One region of the Streptomyces sp. JW3 genome, then DNA from elsewhere that is predicted to be linked to it. Evidence: predicted binding sites of a transcription regulator. Region 1 holds the regulator's gene; the other holds the start of a gene.
The links. Region 1 encodes HspR, which represses chaperone genes until heat shock. Its sites were predicted from a motif close to TTGAGNNNNNNNNNCTCAA; they were not measured.
Positions count from the first base shown of each region.

Region 2: lon (endopeptidase La) is a predicted target of HspR. The motif match lies at 6,301-6,319, and genes of this name have one in related genera.

Region 1 is NZ_JBQOUX010000002.1:63,098-72,195, reverse strand. It holds gene ACTT8P_RS01680 (fibronectin type III domain-containing protein) at 159-1,880, shown strand; gene ACTT8P_RS01675 (heat shock protein transcriptional repressor HspR) at 1,946-2,398, opposite strand; gene dnaJ (molecular chaperone DnaJ) at 2,404-3,585, opposite strand; gene grpE (nucleotide exchange factor GrpE) at 3,619-4,290, opposite strand; gene dnaK (molecular chaperone DnaK) at 4,287-6,140, opposite strand; gene ACTT8P_RS01655 (heterodisulfide reductase-related iron-sulfur binding cluster) at 6,413-8,704, shown strand; gene ACTT8P_RS01650 (hypothetical protein) at 8,786-9,067, opposite strand.
Region 2 is NZ_JBQOUX010000012.1:96,665-105,762, forward strand. It holds gene ACTT8P_RS08045 (sensor histidine kinase) at 1-930, opposite strand, end outside; gene ACTT8P_RS08050 (hypothetical protein) at 1,387-2,172, shown strand; gene ACTT8P_RS08055 (MarR family winged helix-turn-helix transcriptional regulator) at 2,296-2,790, opposite strand; partial or broken gene ACTT8P_RS08060 (lysozyme) at 2,999-3,817, shown strand; gene lon (endopeptidase La) at 3,867-6,278, opposite strand; gene ACTT8P_RS08070 (spermidine synthase) at 6,426-7,124, shown strand; gene ACTT8P_RS08075 (response regulator transcription factor) at 7,238-7,978, shown strand; gene ACTT8P_RS08080 (HAMP domain-containing sensor histidine kinase) at 7,975-9,098, shown strand, end outside.

The DNA.
Region 1 (9,098 bases):
ATGAAGTGTCAGTGATCATTCCCTCAACTTTCCTTCACACAAAGGCCGTCGGGCCTCCGCAACCGGCCGCACAAGATCCGTACAACCAACTCCAATCCTCACGAGTCGTGATCACGGAGGCTGCTCCTCGCCTCCGCTGTTTTCGAGCAGAGGACCGAATGAACTCAGCCAGTCGCACGACCACGGCCGCCGCCTCGGCCGCCGTCGTGCTCGCCACCGCGGGCGGACTGCTCACCGTCGCCGCCGCGCCCGCCTCCGCAGCCGTCAGCTGCGCCTCCCCCGTCTTCAAGCGGCAGTTCTTCGCGAACACCACGTTCGCCGGGACCGCGAAGAAGACCGACTGCGACTCGGTGATCGACCAGAACTGGGGCACCGGCGCCCCCGCCGCCGGCCTGCCGGCCAACAACTTCGGCGTCCGCTGGTCGGTGACCCGGGACTTCGGCTCCGGCGGCCCGTTCGCCTTCACCGCCGCCACCCAGGACGGCATCCGGGTCTATCTCGACGGCACCCGCAAGGTCGACGTGTGGAAGAACGTGTCGTCCACGCAGAAGAAGACGGCCAACGTCACCATCCCCAAGGGCAAGCACACCCTGCGGATCGACTTCGTCAACTGGACCGGCAAGGCGAACGTCGCGTTCTCCTACGCGCCCCGCACTTCGTCCTCGGCCGACAAGGCCAAGCCGCTCACCCCCACCGGGGCGTCGGTCACCTACGACAAGGCCACCGGCAAGGCGAAGGCCACCTGGACGAAGAACAAGGAGATGGACCTCGCCGGCTACCGCGTCTACCGCCGCCTGAAGGGCACCTCGTACGCCACCAAGCCGCTCGCCACGACCACCTCGACGTCGTACACGGACAGCACCCTGCCGAAGACCGGCGAGACGTACTACTACGAGCTCCGCGCCTACGACAAGGCGGGCAACGAGTCGGCGGGCACGGCCGACCAGGGCGTCACCACCGCCGACACGACCGCGCCCGCCGCGCCCGCCGCGCCGGTCACCGCCTCGGAGGCGACCGGTCTGCGCCTGACCTGGAGCGCGGTCGCCGACGCCGCCTCCTACCGGGTGTACCGCGCGGCGAGCGCCGACGGCACCTACGCCCGGCTCGCGACCGTCACCGGCCAGGTCTCCCACCTGGACACCTCGGCCGTCGAGGGCACCACCTACTTCTACCGGGTGACCGCCCTCGACCCGGCCGGCAACGAGTCCGCGCGCTCCGCCGCCGTGAGCGGCAAGCGCCGTGACCTCACCCCGCCGTCCGCCGTCACCGGGGTGACCGCGACCGCGACCGAGTACGGCTTCCGGCTCAGCTGGGACGCCAACCCCACCCCCGACCTGGCCCGTTACGTGGTCCGCCGCGGTGAACTGCTCGGCGACGAGGGCGAGCGGATCTGCTCCCTGAGCGCCGGCTACTACGTCTTCGCCGACACCACCTCCTACGACTACACCACCCTCCCGGACGGCGAGGAGTCCTGCTTCGTCGTGGACGCCGTCGACACCGCCGGCAACTCGGCCTTCCAGTGGACCGGCGAGGCGCAGGTCGTCACCGCGACCGAGCTGGACACCACACCCGCCACCGCCACCCCGGACGGCTCCCCGCTGACCCTCACCGCCACCGGCGCCGAGGGCGACGAGGGCAATCTGCTGGAGTGGTACGGGCTCGGCGAGTCGGCGCCCGAGCAGGCGGGCGGCTACCGCGTCTACCGCTGGAACCCGGCCGCCTCGGCGTACGAGAAGATCGCCGACCTCGGCGCGGGCGCCGTCCGGTACTTCGACACCGGGGCCCGGCGCGGCACCACGTCGTACTACTGGGTCACCGCGGTCGCCGCGGACGGCACGGAGTCCGTGCCGGCGGGCGACTGGGCGGTCACCGCACCCTGACCCCGCATGAGAGAAGCCGGGCCCACCTGTTCAGGCGGGCCCGGCTTCTTGGCGTTCACGCGCGGTCAGTCCGACGACTGCCGGCCCTTGGGCCGCCACACCACCAGCGCGCTGGTCTGCTGGACCTCCTGGTACGGGACCAGGTCCCGGCGGTAGGAGGCGTGCACCGCGGCCTCGCGCTGCCGCATCGCCGCCGCCGCGCCGTCCAGGGCGGCCTCCATCTCGGCCACCCGGGCCTGGAGCGCCGCGACCTGGTTCTCCAGTTCGATGATGCGTTTGATGCCGGCCAGGTTGATGCCCTCGTCCTGCGACAACTGCTGCACCGTGCGCAGCAGTTCGATGTCCCGGGCCGAGTAGCGCCGGCCCCGGCCGGCGGTGCGGTCCGGGGAGACCAGGCCCAGACGGTCGTACTGACGCAGGGTCTGCGGGTGCAGGCCGGACAGCTGGGCCGCCACCGAGATGACGTAGACCGGGGTTTCCTCGGTCAGTTCATACGGATTGCGTCGACGACCGTCCATCTCCGTCAAGCTCCCTTCGCGGCCTCGAACAGCTCCGCCCGCGGATCCTCGTCCGCGGTCGCCTCGCGATACGCCTCCAGTGCCTCACGAGCCTTCCCCGTCAGGTCCTTCGGAACACTCACCTCGACGGTGACCAGCAGATCGCCGCGGGTGCCGTCCTTGCGGACCGCGCCCTTGCCGCGGGCCCGCATGGTCCGCCCGTTGGGCGTGCCGGCCGGCAGCTTCAGCGTGACCGGCGGGCCGCCCAGGGTGGGCACCCTGACCTCCCCGCCGAGCGCCGCCTCCGCGTACGTCACCGGCACGGTGACCGTGAGGTTGTCGCCCTTGCGGCCGAAGACGGAGTGGTCCTTGACGTGCACCACCACGTACAGGTCGCCCGCCGGACCGCCGCGCTCGCCCGGCGTGCCCTTGCCGCGCAGCCGGATGCGCTGCCCGTCGGAGACCCCGGCCGGGATGCGGACCTGCATGGTCCGGGAGGACTTGGCGCGTCCGGAGCCCTTGCAGACGTCGCAGGGGTGCTCCGCGATCAGACCGCGGCCCTTGCAGTCCGGGCAGGGGTCGGTCAGCGAGAACCCGCCGCCCGAACCCCGGGTCACCTGGCCGGTGCCGACGCAGGTCGGGCACACCCGGGGCGTGCCGTTCTTGTCGCCGGTGCCCGAACACGCCTTGCAGGGCGCCTGCGAGGACATCCTGAGCGGCACGGTCGCGCCCTCGATGGCCTCCGTGAAGCTCAGCGTGACCTCGGACTCGATGTCCTGGCCGCGCCTGGGCTGGGTCCGGGTGCCGCCCGCGGTGCCCCGGTTGAACAGGCCCCCGAAGACGTCACCGATGCCGCCGCCGAAGCCGCCGGCCCCCTGTCCGCCGCCCTGCGCGCCGCCTCCGAAGAGGTCGCCCAGGTCGAAGTTGAAGGTGCCGCCGCCCGCTCCCGGCCCCGGGCGGAAGCCCCCGTTGCCGAAGAGCGCGCGTGCCTCGTCGTACTCCTTGCGCTTCTTGGGGTCGCCGAGGATGTCGTTCGCCTCGGAGATCTCCTTGAAGCGTTCCTCCGCCTTGGCGTTGCCCTTGTTGGCGTCCGGGTGGTTCTCGCGGGCGAGTTTCCGGTACGCCTTCTTGATCTCGGCGTCGGTGGCGTCCTTGGGGACGCCGAGGACCTTGTAGTAGTCCTTCTCGATGAAGTCCTTGGTGCTCATCCCCGACGTCCCTCCTTCCTGCCGCTCACAAGCTCAGCCCTCGTCCGGGCCACCGCTCTCCTTGTCCTCGGCGGCGTCCGCCGTCGGCTCGGTGTTCTCCTCGGCCGGCTTGACCGTCTGCGCCCCGGGCTGGGGCTCGGCGACGGCCACCCGCGCGGGGCGGATGGTGCGCTCGCCGATCCGGTACCCGGGCTGGAGGATCGCCACGCAGGTCGTCTCGGTGACGTCCGGCGCGTAACTGTGCATCAGGGCCTCGTGGATGGTCGGGTCGAAGGGCTCGCCCTCCTTGCCGAACTGCTGAAGGCCCAGCTTGGTGGCGACCGCCTCCAGCGACTCGCCGACGCCCTTGAAACCGCCGACCAGTTCGCCGTGTTCCCGGGCCCGGCCGATGTCGTCGAGGACGGGGAGCAGCTCGGTCAGCAGGTTCGCGGTGGCGACCTCCTTGACGGCGACCCGGTCCCGCTCGACCCGGCGGCGGTAGTTCTGGTACTCGGCCTGGAGCCGCTGGAGGTCGGCGGTGCGCTCGCCCAGCGCGGTGCGCACCTGGTCCAGCTGGGCCACCAGGCCCGCGTTCTGGCTCGCGTCCCCGGCCGGGGCCGCCCCCGCCTCCGAGGAGGAGGGGGCGGCCTTCGGCTCGGCGTCTTCGGAGGTGGCGCCGGAGGGGACGTCGGGCTTCTCGTCAAAACCCGGGGTCTCCTCCGTCACGCGGCACCGTCCTTGCGCTCGTCGTCGACGATCTCGGCGTCCACGACGTCGTCGTCGGCCTTGGACTGACCGGCACCGGCGCCGCCCGGCGCCTCGCCGCCGGCCGCCTGCGCGCCCTGGGCGTCGGCGTACATGGCCTGGCCGAGCTTCTGCGAGACGGCCGCGACCTTCTCGGTGGCGGTGCGGATCTCGGCGGTGTCCTCGCCCTTGAGCTTCTCCTTCAGCTCGCCGACGGCGGTCTCCACCTCGGTCTTGACGTCACCGGGGACCTTGTCCTCGTTGTCCTTGAGGAACTTCTCGGTCTGGTAGACGAGCTGCTCGCCCTGGTTGCGGGTCTCGGCGGCCTCGCGGCGGGCGTGGTCCTCCTCCGCGTACTTCTCGGCCTCTTCGCGCATCCGGTTGACCTCGTCCTTCGGCAGCGAGGAGCCACCGGTGACGGTCATCTTCTGCTCCTTGCCCGTGCCCAGGTCCTTCGCGGTCACGTGCATGATGCCGTTGGCGTCGATGTCGAAGGAGACCTCGATCTGCGGGACGCCGCGCGGCGCCGGCGGCAGCCCGGTCAGCTCGAACATCCCGAGCTTCTTGTTGTACGCCGCGATCTCGCGCTCGCCCTGGTAGACCTGGATCTGCACGGACGGCTGGTTGTCCTCGGCGGTGGTGAAGATCTCGGACCGCTTGGTCGGGATCGTCGTGTTCCGCTCGATCAGCTTGGTCATGATGCCGCCCTTGGTCTCGATGCCGAGGGACAGCGGGGTGACGTCGAGCAGCAGGACGTCCTTGACCTCGCCCTTGAGCACACCGGCCTGGAGGGCGGCGCCGATCGCGACGACCTCGTCCGGGTTGACGCCCTTGTTGGCGTCCTTGCCGCCGGTCAGCTCGCGGACCAGCTCGGCGACGGCCGGCATCCGGGTGGAGCCGCCGACGAGAACGACGTGGTCGATCTCGCTGAGCTGGATGCCCGCGTCCTTGATCACGTTGTGGAACGGCGTCTTGCAGCGCTCCAGCAGGTCCGCGGTCAGCTGCTGGAACTGGGCCCGGGTGAGCTTCTCGTCCAGGTGCAGCGGGCCCTCGGCGGAGGCCGTGATGTAGGGCAGGTTGATCGAGGTCTCGGTGGACGAGGACAGCTCGATCTTCGCCTTCTCGGCGGCCTCGCGCAGGCGCTGGAGCGCCATCTTGTCCTTGCTCAGGTCCACGCCGTGACCGGACTGGAACTGCTTGACCAGGTAGTCGACGACGCGCTGGTCCCAGTCGTCACCACCGAGGTGGTTGTCACCGTTGGTGGCCTTCACCTCGACGACGCCGTCGCCGATCTCCAGCAGCGACACGTCGAAGGTGCCGCCACCGAGGTCGAAGACCAGGATCGTCTGGTCGTCCTTGTCGAGGCCGTACGCCAGCGCGGCGGCGGTCGGCTCGTTGACGATGCGCAGGACGTTCAGACCGGCGATCTCGCCGGCCTCCTTCGTCGCCTGCCGCTCCGAGTCGTTGAAGTACGCCGGGACGGTGATGACCGCGTCGGTGACCTTCTCGCCCAGGTACGCCTCGGCGTCCCGCTTCAGCTTCTGCAGCACGAAGGCGCTGATCTGCTGCGGGTTGAAGTCTTTGCCGTCCAGGTTGATCTTCCAGTCGGTGCCCATGTGGCGCTTGACCGACCGGATGGTCCTGTCGACGTTCGTGACCGCCTGGCGCTTGGCCACCTCGCCGACGAGGACTTCGCCGTTCTTGGCGAAGGCGACGACGGACGGCGTGGTCCTGGCGCCCTCTGCGTTGGTGATGACGGTGGGCTCGCCGCCTTCAAGAACGCTGACGACGGAGTTAGTCGTGCCCAGGTCGATGCCGACCGCACGTGCCATGGTGATTTCCTCCAGCTGACTTGAGTGGAACAGGCTCAAGTGTGCACGACGACGTCCGCCGGGTCAACAGACATGAGCCGAGTCGACTCAACTCTTATCCGCCCCTTACGCGCAACGACGCGTCGACGGTCAGGGTCGCCTCAGCGACACAGATCACGACACGGCCGACTACAGTGCGGCGGAGAATGGGGGGTACCCTCATACAGACTGCATAAGCTACCGCTCAGTAATACCGCCCCCCTCGAAACCTCGCAGGCCCGAGGAGCCCCGAAATGCAACTCGCCGCGATCATCGTGTCGCTGGTCCTGATCGTGGTCGGCGTGGCACTGTTCGCCCGCGCCGTCCTGCAGATCGTCACCTATATGCGACTGGGCCAGCCGGTGCCGGCCGGCACGCGCACCGACGCCCCCGGGCAGCGCACCCTCACGGTGGTCAGGGAGTTCCTCGGGCACACCCGGATGAACCGCTGGGGCGTGGTCGGCGTCGCGCACTGGTTCGTGGCGGTGGGCTTCTTCTCCCTGCTGCTGACGATCGTCAACGCGATCGGCCAGCTCTTCCAGGCCGACTGGCTGCTGCCGATCCTGGGCGACTGGGCACCGTACAACGTCTTCGTCGAGTTCATCGGCACGATGACCGTGCTCGGCATCCTGGTCCTGATCGGCATCCGGCAGCTGTCCCACCCGCGCAAGCCGGGCCGCAAGTCCCGCTTCGCCGGCTCCAACTTCGGCCAGGCGTACTTCGTCGAGGCGGTCATCCTGATCGTCGGCGTCTGCATCTTCATGCTGCACGCGCTGGAGGGCGCCCAGCACCATGTGGACGGCTACGAGGCGTCGTTCTTCATCTCGTACCCGGTGGTGTCCTGGCTGGAGGGCATGGACCTGTCCACCCTCCAGAACCTCACCTACTTCTTCGCCGGCCTGAAGATCGCGACCTCCTTCATCTGGATGATCACGGTCGCCCTGAAGACCGACATGGGCGTGGCCTGGCACCGGTTCCTGGCCTTCCCGAACATCTTCTTCAAGCGGAAGGCGGACGGCGGGACTTCGCTGGGTGCCCTGCTGCCGATGACGTCCAGCGGCAAGCCGATCGACTTCACCGACCCCGGCGAGGACGACGTCTTCGGCGTCTCGCAGGTCGAGCACTTCTCCTGGAAGGGTCTGCTCGACTTCTCCACCTGCACGGAGTGCGGCCGCTGCCAGTCGCAGTGCCCGGCCTGGAACACGGGCAAGCCGCTCTCCCCGAAGCTGCTGATCATGTCCCTGCGGGACCACGCGCACGCCAAGGCGCCGTACCTGCTGGCGGGTGGCGGCAAGTCGATGGAGGGCGAGGAGAAGGCGTCCGAGGAGGCGCTCGCCGCCGTGCCGGCCGCGGCTCTCGCGGAGGCCGAGCGCCCGCTGATCGGCACCCTCGAGGAGAACGGCGTCATCGACCCGGACGTGCTGTGGTCCTGCACCACCTGCGGCGCCTGTGTCGAGCAGTGCCCGGTGGACATCGAGCACGTCGACCACATCGTCGACATGCGCCGCTACCAGGTGATGATCGAGTCGTCGTTCCCGTCCGAGGCGGGCACGATGCTCAAGAACCTGGAGAAGAAGGGCAACCCCTGGGGGCTGGCGAAGAAGCAGCGCCTGGAGTGGACCAAGGAGGTCGACTTCGAGGTCCCGGTCGTCGGCAAGGACATCGAGGACCTCACCGAGGTCGAGTACCTCTACTGGGTCGGCTGCGCCGGCGCCCTGGAGGACCGCGCGAAGAAGACCACGAAGGCGTTCGCGGAGCTGCTCCACATGGCGGGCGTGAAGTTCGCGATCATGGGCGGCGACGAGAAGTGCACGGGTGACTCGGCGCGGCGCCTGGGCAACGAGCCGCTGTTCCAGGAACTGGGCATGGAGAACGTCGCCTCGCTGAACATGGCCTTCGGTGAGGACGACGAGTCCCCGGAGACCAGGAAGCCCAAGTCGGCGAAGAAGATCGTCGCCACCTGCCCGCACTGCCTGAACACGCTCGGCAACGAGTACCCGCAGCTCGGCGGCGACTACGAGGTCATCCACCACACCCAGCTGCTCCAGCACCTGGTGGACGAGGGCAAGCTGGTCCCGGTGACGCCGGTCGAGGGCATCATCACGTACCACGACCCCTGCTACCTGGGCCGGCACAACAAGATCTACACGCCGCCGCGCGAGATCATCGCCGCGGTGCCGGGCATCCGCAACGAGGAGATGCACCGGCACAAGGAGCGCGGCTTCTGCTGCGGTGCCGGTGGCGCGCGGATGTGGATGGAGGAGCGGATCGGCAAGCGCATCAACAACGAGCGCGTGGACGAGGCCCTGTCCGTCAACCCGGACATCGTCTCGACGGCCTGCCCGTTCTGCCTGGTCATGCTCACGGACTCGATCAACGGCAAGAAGGCTGAATCCGACAGCGGCTCCGCCGCGGGCGGCAAGGCGAAGGAGTCGATCCAGGTGGTCGACGTCGCCCAGCTCCTGCTGGACTCGGTGCGGACCCCGGCCGACCCGGCGGGCGAGGCGGAATCGGAGCCGACGCCGGAACCGGAGCCGGTGAAGTAACTCCCGGCCCTTCGGCTGCCGCCGACGCCCCGTGTCCGCCGCAAACGGATGACACGGGGCGTCGGCCTGTTCAGAGCCCGCTCAGTTGAGCAGCTCCAGCCGCTGCCCCCGGCTCTCGGCGACCCGCAGGGCGTCATTGAGGGACTCGCCCAGCCGCACGGCGAGATACCGCAGCTCCCCGTCCGGAGCGCTGGGCAGCATCCCGCGCGCGTGCACGAGCAGCCGCTCCCCCATCTCCAACTGCACGGCCTCGGTGACGTCCGCCAGCCGGGACACGGTGCCGCCCCCCTGGTCGGTGATGAGGTAACAGGCCTTGCCGCCTTCGGCGGCCGTCCAGGGGAGCAGGCGGATATGGTCGGTCATGTCATCAGCTCCGAGTGAGTGGGCGGCTGGT
Region 2 (9,098 bases), on a different contig from region 1:
CTCGGCGCTGTCCACCTCGGGCCCGGTGACGGTGGCGTCGTAGCGCTCCTTGGCCGGCTCGGGGGCGCCCTCGCGGAAGTCGGCCAGGGCGGCGTCGGAGCGGACCCGGGCCTCCTGGGCGGCGGCGGCCAGCGCGGCGCGGGTCTTGGCGTCGGCGTCCGAGGTGGTGTTGGTCTCGGTGGGCAGGCCGGTGATCGGGTCGTACGAGGTCTGGGTACCGCTCGGCACGCTGAGCGCGGCGAGCAGCAGGCCGCGGGCGGCGGCGGCCTGCTGGACGGCGGAGTCCAGCTCGGCCAGCGCGTACGCCCCGGCGCCCGCGCGGGGCGGCATCTGCTCGGCCAGCTGTTCGGCGAGGCCGTGCAGTTCGGTGATGGCGGTGGAGTACGCGTCGTGCGCCTCCAAGGCGCTGGACTTGCCGGTGAGCGCGGCCCGGCGCAGCGCGGCGACGGCGTCCAGGTCCGCGCGCAGGGCGGCGGGCAGGTCGGGGTCGGCACGCAGTTCCTCGACCTGGCGGTCGACGCGCTTGCCGCGCTGCTCCGAGGGCGCCTTGGACTCGGGCCGGCCGGCGGCGATGTAGGGGGTGACCTCGTCGCGTTCGTCGGCCAGCGAGTGGGCCAGGGTGAGCGCGTCCTGGGTCTGCTCGGCGCGGGTCACCAGGTCCTGGGCGTCGCTGAGCTGCTCGGATGCGGTGATGACCGAGGGCGCGCCGGCGCCGGCGATCGCGGCGGCCACCACCAGGACGGCGACGATCAGCCGGTTGCGTACGTGGGTGGGCCGGCCCCGGCCCACGGTGGGGGCCACGACGGCCGGGGCGGGGGTCGCCGCGGGGTCCGGGGCGGGGGTGACGGGGGAGGTTCGCTCCGTACCCCCGGCGGGGGCCGTCTGCTTGCCTGTGCGACGAGGCCGCGTCTTCTGCACCGGTGCTCGCATTCCTGACTCGTGTACCCGTGGGGCCGGGTGGCGCTCCGTCAACCGGCCGGCCGGCCCGTACGTCCGTCTTCACGTCCGTGTTCGATCCGTACGGCCGTCTTCATCCGTCGACCGTGCCGGGCGCGCCGTCGGCCGTGGTCGGACGGGGCGGGACCCCCACCGGCTCCCGACCCTCCCAGTGCCCATGGGCACCGGGTGTGCAACACCTGGCCCGCCACCCGAAGGAGTGAACCCCGGAGGCGAGTTGGGGAGCAAGTTCCCGTGGCATGTTCGACGGGCTTGCCCCGGGGGCCGGTTGGACGTTCCCGGCGGGGCGGTGGCAGGATGTGCCGCCACGTGCCGCCGGAGTGCGGTATTCCGCCCCAAATCAGGCGCCTGACCTGCACGGCGGTGACGAAATCAGGCCACCGGCCGACACCTTGCGCCGGTCGTGAAGGACTCGTGCAGACTGATCGGATGCGTACGGATCTGGTCTCCGAACCCAGCACCTCCCGGCTGCCCAACGAGGACTTCGCGAGCGTCGCCCTCCCGGCCTCCGGACGGGGCGGCGTGGTGGTGCTGCTGGACGGGGTGACACCGCCGAAGGACGCGACGGGGTGCGTGCACTCGGTGCCGTGGTTCACCGCGCGCCTCGGCGGGGCACTGACCGAACTGACCGTTTCACTCCCGGATGTTCCTCTCGCCGACGCGCTGTCCCGCGCCATCGCGGTTACCGCCGAGGCGCACGCCAAAACCTGTGACCTTTCTCACCCGCGAACGCCGCAGGCGACGGTGGTCCTGGCCCGCTGGTCGCCGGCGCGGGTCGAGTACCTGCTGCTGTGCGACTCGGCGCTGCTGGTCGAGGCGCCCGACGGCACGGTCACGGCCCGCCTGGACGACCGGCTGGCCCGGCTGCCGCGCGCGGCCCGCGCCACGGACGCGCTGGTGGACGCGGACCTGCGGAACAAGGAGGGCGGCTTCTTCACGGCGGCGGCCGACCCCGCGGTGGCGGCGCGCGCGGTGACGGGGGAACTGCCGCGCGACGAGGTGCGGGCGCTGGCGGCGCTGAGCGACGGGGCGACGCGGTGGGTGGAGAAGTTCGGCGCGGGCGACTGGCCGGACCTGCTGCGGATCGTCCGCAAGGAGGGCGCCCAGCGCCTGGTGGACCGGGTGCGGGAGCTGGAACGGGCCGACACGGAGCGGGCGTTCCTGGGGCGCAGCAAGACGCATGACGACGCGACGGTGGTCTACGTGGAGTTGTGAAGGGGGCTTCGGAGTTCCCGCAGGGCACCGGCCCCGCGCCGGCTCACCTCGCCATCCCCCGGCTCACCTCGCCATCCCCCGGCTCACCTCGCCATCCCCCGGCTCACCTCGCCATCCCCCGGCTCACCTCGCCATCCCCCGGTTCAGCTCGTGCAGCAGCCGGGCCAGTTCGGACACCTCCCGGGGGTCCCAGTCGGCGAGGCGGCCGGCGTAGCGGGCCCGGCGGGCCTCGCGGACCCGGCGGACCCGGTCGCGGCCCTCCGGGGTGAGGTCGACCAGCCAGGCGCGGCCGTCGGCCGGGTCGGGCTCCCGGGCGATCAGCCGGAGCTCCTCCAGGGCGCGCAACTGCCGGGACATGGTCGCCTTGCCGACGCCGATGTAGGCGGCCAGCTCGGTGGCCCGCTGCCCGCCGCACTCCCCCAGCCGCACCAGCAGCCCGTACGCGGAGGACTCCAGGTCCGGGTGGACCTCGCGGGCCATCTCCGCCTGGTTGCCCCGGGCCCGGCGCAGCAGCACCGTCAGCTCGCGCTCCAGGGCGAGGAAGCCGGGCTGGTCCACGTCCTTGCCGGCCGCCTCGGATTCAGCTTGCCGTCCGCCGCCGTTCCCGTTCTCGTGCACGTCAGTCCCTGCCTCGGTTTTCCCGGTCCTGAAAGTTTCCGCCGTACGCCGCCATCGCCGCAGTTCGGCAAGTATTTCGCAGGCTTGGACCAACGGCGGCTGCCGGACCCTCTTCCGGCGGCGGGTCTACGTGCGTAGCGTCTGCCGCGCGCACCCGCAGTGGCATGTTCACACCACTCTCGAGCACCACGAGCCTCGGAGGCCCGTCATGCCCGTGCACAGACCCGGTCCGGCCCGCGGCCGGCGCCTCGCCGCCGTCGGCGCCCTGCTCGCCGCCTTCTCGCTCCTTCTCGCCCTCCCCTCCGCCGCCGCCGACACCCCGGTCCGCGGCTCCGCGTACCTGGGCATGGGGGTCCCGGCCCACGACGGGGAGCACGGCACGCCCGTCCCCGGTGACGCCACCCAGACCGAGGGCGTCGACGTCTCCAGCCACCAGGGGAACGTCGCCTGGTCGACGCTGTGGAGCAGCGGCGTCAAGTGGGCCTACGCCAAGGCCACCGAGGGGACGTACTACACGAACCCGTACTTCGCCCAGCAGTACAACGGCTCCTACAACGTGGGCATGATCCGCGGCGCGTACCACTTCGCCACCCCGGACACCACCAGCGGCGCCGCCCAGGCCAACTACTTCGTCGACCACGGCGGCGGCTGGTCCCGGGACGGCAGGACGCTGCCCGGCGTGCTGGACATCGAGTGGAACCCGTACGGGGCCTCCTGCTACGGCAAGACGCAGAGCCAGCTGGTCAGCTGGATCCGCGACTTCCTGACCACCTACAAGGCGCGCACCGGCCGGGACGCCGTCATCTACACGGCGACCAGCTGATGGACCGAGTGCACCGGCGACCACAGCGGCTTCGCGACCGCCAACCCGCTGTGGGTGGCCCGGTACGCCTCGGCGGTGGGGACGCTGCCGGCCGGCTGGTCGTACTACACGATGTGGCAGTACACCTCGTCCGGACCGACGGTCGGGGACCACGACAAGTTCAACGGCGCGCTGGACCGCGTGGTCGCGCTCGCCAACGGCTGAACACCGCGCGGGGCCCCCGGCAGGCAGCCGGGGGCACCGCGCCCGTCCGTCAGGCCGCGACCGGCACCTCGCTGGTGGCCGGTGCCAGCGCCAGTTCCAGGACCTGGCGGACGTCCGAGACGGCGTGGACGTCGAGCTTGTCCAGGATCTCGGCCGGGACGTCGTCCAGGTCGGGTTCGTTGCGCTTGGGGATGATCACCGTGGTCACCCCGGCGCGGTGCGCGGCGAGCAGCTTCTGCTTCACCCCGCCGATCGGCAGGACGCGGCCGGTCAGTGAGACCTCGCCGGTCATCGCCACGTCGGTGCGGACCAGCCGGCCGGACAGCAGGGAGGCGAGGGCCGTGGTCATGGTGACGCCCGCGCTCGGGCCGTCCTTGGGGACCGCGCCCGCCGGGAAGTGGATGTGCACGCCCCGGTCCTTCAGGTCGGCCACCGGCAGTTCCAGTTCGGCGCCGTGCGAGCGCAGGAAGCTCAGGGCGATCTGCGCACTCTCCTTCATCACGTCCCCGAGCTGTCCGGTCAGGGTCAGGCCCGCCGCGCCGGTCTCCGGGTCGGCCAGCGACGCCTCCACGTAGAGGACGTCGCCGCCCGCTCCGGTGACCGCGAGGCCGGTGGCCACGCCCGGCACCGAGGTGCGGCGCTCGGCCGGGTCCTGGGCGGACTCGGGCACGTGGTGCGGCCGCCCGATCAGGTCCCGCAGGTCGTCCGCGCCGACGGTGAACGGCAGCTTCCGCTCGCCCAGTTCGTGCTGGGCCGCCACCTTGCGCAGCAGCCGGGCGATGGACCGCTCCAGGGTGCGCACGCCCGCCTCCCGGGTGTACTCCCCGGCCAGCCTGCGCAGCGCGCCCTCGTCGATCGTCACCTCTTCGCTGTCCAGGCCGGCCCGCTCCAGCTGGCGCGGGAGCAGGTGGTCGCGGGCGATGACGACCTTCTCGTCCTCGGTGTAGCCGTCGAGCCGGACCAGCTCCATGCGGTCGAGCAGGGCTTCCGGGATGGCCTCCAGGACGTTGGCGGTCGCCAGGAACACCACGTCGGAGAGGTCGAGTTCGACCTCCAGGTAGTGGTCGCGGAAGGTGTGGTTCTGGGCCGGGTCGAGGACTTCGAGGAGGGCCGCCGCGGGGTCGCCGCGGAAGTCGGAGCCCACCTTGTCGATCTCGTCCAGGAGCACCACCGGGTTCATCGAGCCGGCCTCCTTGACCGCCCGCACGATCCGGCCGGGCAGCGCGCCGACGTAGGTACGGCGGTGGCCGCGGATCTCGGCCTCGTCGCGGACGCCGCCGAGGGCGACCCGGACGAACTTGCGGCCCATCGCGTGGGCGACGGACTCGCCGAGGCTGGTCTTGCCGACGCCGGGCGGGCCGACCAGGGCCAGCACCGCGCCGCCGCGCCGGCCGCCGACGACGCCGAGGCCCCGGTCGGCGCGGCGCTTGCGGACGGCCAGGTACTCGGTGATCCGCTCCTTCACGTCCGCCAGGCCCGCGTGCTCGGCGTCCAGGACCGACTGGGCGCCCTGGATGTCGTACTCGTCCTCCGTCCGCTCGTTCCACGGCAGTTCCAGGACCGTGTCCAGCCAGGTGCGGATCCAGGAGCCCTCGGGCGACTGGTCGCTGGCGCGCTCCAGCTTGTCGACCTCCTTGAGGGCGGCCTCGCGGACCTTCTCCGGCAGGTCGGCGGCCTCGACCCGGGCCCGGTAGTCGTCGGACTCCTCGCCCTCCTGGTCGCCGTTGAGCTCGCGCAGTTCCTTGCGGACGGCTTCGAGCTGGCGGCGCAGCAGGAATTCGCGCTGCTGCTTGTCGACGCCCTCCTGGACGTCCTTGGCGATGGTCTCGGCGACGTCCTGTTCGGCGAGGTGCTCGCGCAGCTGGGCGGTGGCCAGCTTGAGGCGGGCCACCGGGTCGGCGGTCTCCAGGAGTTCGGTCTTCTGGGCGGTGGTCAAGAACGGCGAGTAGCCGGAGTTGTCGGCGAGCGCCGAGACGTCCTCGATGGCCTGGACCCGGTCCACCACCTGCCAGGCGCCGCGCTTGCGCAGCCAGGCGGTGGCCAGCGCCTTGTACTCCTTGACCAGTTCGGTCACCTGGCCCGGCAGCGGCTCGGGCACGGTCTCGTCGATCCGGGTCCCCTCGACCCACAGCGCGGCGCCGGGGCCGGTGGTGCCGGCGCCGATCTTCACCCGGCCGCGGCCGCGGATCAGCGCGCCGGGGTCGCCGTCGGCCAGCCGGCCGACCTGTTCGACGGTGCCGAGCACGCCGGTGCTCGCGTAGGTGCCGTCGACGCGGGGCACCAGCAGGACCTTCGGCTTGCCGGGCTCGTCGCGGGCGGCGGCCTGCGCGGCCTCCACCGCGGCCCGGACCTCGGCGTCGTTCAGGTCGAGCGGGACCACCATCCCGGGCAGCACGACCTCGTCGTCGAGCGGCAGCACGGGCAGGGCGAGCGATGTGAACGGCGTGGACTCAGCAGCCATGATCTCCCCTTCGGCAGTCAAGTTGAGTTGCTTGCACTCAAGTACATCGACTCAATGCCCGGGAGACGCCGGATGTTCCCCGCCCGGCGTTCGCTGTGAGCGATCAAGGCCCACGAGACGCCGGACGGCGGATGTCAGGATGCCGGGATGTCGGTCCACGCAATTCCCGAACCCCCGGTGGTCCTGGACCGCCGCGAGGGGCCGTACGGCGAGGTCGTGCTGCGCAGGCACGGCGAACTGCTCCAGATCATCGCCAACGGCTGCTTCCTGATGGACACCTCCGACGGGCGCTCGGAGCGGCTGCTGGTCGACGCGGCGCTGGCGGCGCTGCCCGCGAGGCGCGCGGACCCGCAGGTGCTGATCGGCGGCCTGGGCGTCGGCTTCTCGCTCGCGCACGCCGCCGCCGACCCCCGCTGGGGGCGGATCACCGTGGTCGAACGCGAACCGGCCGTCATCGGCTGGCACCGGGACGGCCCGCTGTCCGCGCTGACCCGCGAGGCACTGGCCGACCCGCGCACGGAGATCGTCGAAGCCGACCTCGTCGCGTACGTCAATGAGACATCCGACACACACCCCGCCAGCTACGACGCCCTGTGCCTCGACATCGACAACGGCCCCGACTGGACCGTCACCGAGGGCAACGAAGGGCTCTACGGACCGTCCGGACTGGCGGACTGCGCACGGCTGTTGAGGCCCGGCGGAGTACTCGCCGTGTGGTCCGCGCAGCCCTCCCCCCTTTTCGAAGAAACCTTGCGTAATGCCGGGTTCCAGCAGGTGCGTACCGAAGAGATCCGCGTTGCCCGGGGCGTTCCGGACGTCGTGCACATCTGCGTCGGACCTGGATAGCAAAGGCCCGGTGACTCCCCGTACGCTGCTGCTCTGACGCGGTTCATTCAAGCGTCGAGCGCAGTCATGGGATCACCCCACGGATTCCGTAAAGCACACCTCAGGGGCGGGCGATGGAGCAGACACACACCTCCCACAACGGCACGGCGACCGCTACGCAGGGCGCGCAGCGCCGGGTGCTGGTGGTGGAGGACGACCAGACGATCGTGGACGCCATCGCGACCCGCCTGCGCGCCGAGGGTTTCCTGGTGCAGACGGCGGGCGACGGTCCGGCCGCCGTCGACACCGCCGAGGCCTGGCAGCCCGACCTGCTGATCCTCGACATCATGCTGCCCGGCTTCGACGGCCTGGAGGTCTGCCGCCGGGTGCAGGCCGCCCGCCCGGTGCCGGTGCTGATGCTCACCGCGCGCGACGACGAGACGGACATGCTGGTCGGGCTCGGCGTCGGCGCCGACGACTACATGACCAAGCCGTTCTCGATGCGCGAGCTGGCCGCCCGGGTGCACGTGCTGCTGCGCCGCGTGGAGCGGGCCGTGGTCGCCGCCTCCACCCCGCGCAGCGGCATCCTGCGGCTGGGCGAACTGGAGATCGACCACGCGCAGCGCCGGGTGCGGGTGCGCAGCGAGGACGTGCACCTCACGCCGACCGAGTTCGACCTGCTGGTGTGCCTGGCGAACACGCCGCGCGCGGTGCTCTCCCGGGAGCAGTTGCTGGCCGAGGTGTGGGACTGGGCGGACGCCTCCGGCACCCGGACCGTCGACAGCCACATCAAGGCGCTGCGCCGCAAGATCGGCGCCGAGCGGATCCGCACCGTGCACGGGGTGGGCTACGCGCTGGAGACCCCGACGCCATGAGTGCGGGGCGGCAAGCCGCGCGGCGGAGCAGCGGTCCCCGGTCCGCCGGGGAGCCCTGGGGCGGCGTACGCCCGTTCTCGATCAAGACCAAGCTGGGCGCGCTGGTCGTCACCTCGGTGCTGATCACCACCGGACTGTCGGTGATCGCCGTGCACACCAAGACCGAGCTGCGCTTCATCACGGTGTTCTCGATGATCGCCACGCTGCTGATCACGCAGTTCGTGGCGCACTCGCTGACCGCGCCGCTGGACGAGATGAACGCGGTGGCCCGGTCCATCTCGCACGGCGACTACACCCGCCGGGTCAGCGAGAACCGCTGGGACGAGCTGGGCGACCTGGCCCAGACGATCAACCACATGGCCGACGACCTGGAGGCCCAGGACCGGCAGCGCAAGGAACTGGTGGCTAACGTCTCGCACGAGCTGCGCACCCCGATCGCGGGTCTGCGCGCCGTGCTGGAGAACATCGTCGACGGGGTCACCGAGGCCGACCCGGAGACCATGCGCACCGCGCTGCGGCAGACCGAGCGGCTCGGCCGGCTGGTGGAGACCCTGCTGGACCTGTCCCGGCTGGACAACGGCGTGGTGCCGCTGCGCACCCGCCGCTTCGAGGTGTGGCCGTACCTGTCCGGGGTGCTGAAGGAGGCCAACATGGTCGCCTCGGCCCGCGCGGGCATCGCCTCCGGCTCCGGCAACCACACCCGCAGCGACGTCCATCTGCGGCTGGACGTGGAGCCGCTGAGCCTGACCGCGCTGGCCGACCCGGAACGCATCCACCAGGTGGTCGCCAACCTGATCGACAACGCGGTCAAGCACAGCCCGCCGCACGGCCGGGTGACGGTGAAGGCGCGGCCGGGCGGGCTGCCGGACTCGCTGGAGCTGGAGGTGCTCGACGAGGGCCCGGGCATCCCCAGGTCGGAGTGGCACCGGGTGTTCGAGCGGTTCAACCGGGGCGCGGTGACCCGGCCGCACGGTCCCGGCAGCGACGGCGGCACCGGGCTGGGCCTGGCGATCGCCCGCTGGGCGGTGGACCTGCACGGCGGCCGGATCGGGGTGGCCGAATCCGAGCGCGGCTGCCGGATTCTTGTCACTCTCCCGGGCCTGTCTTCGACGCCGAGTTG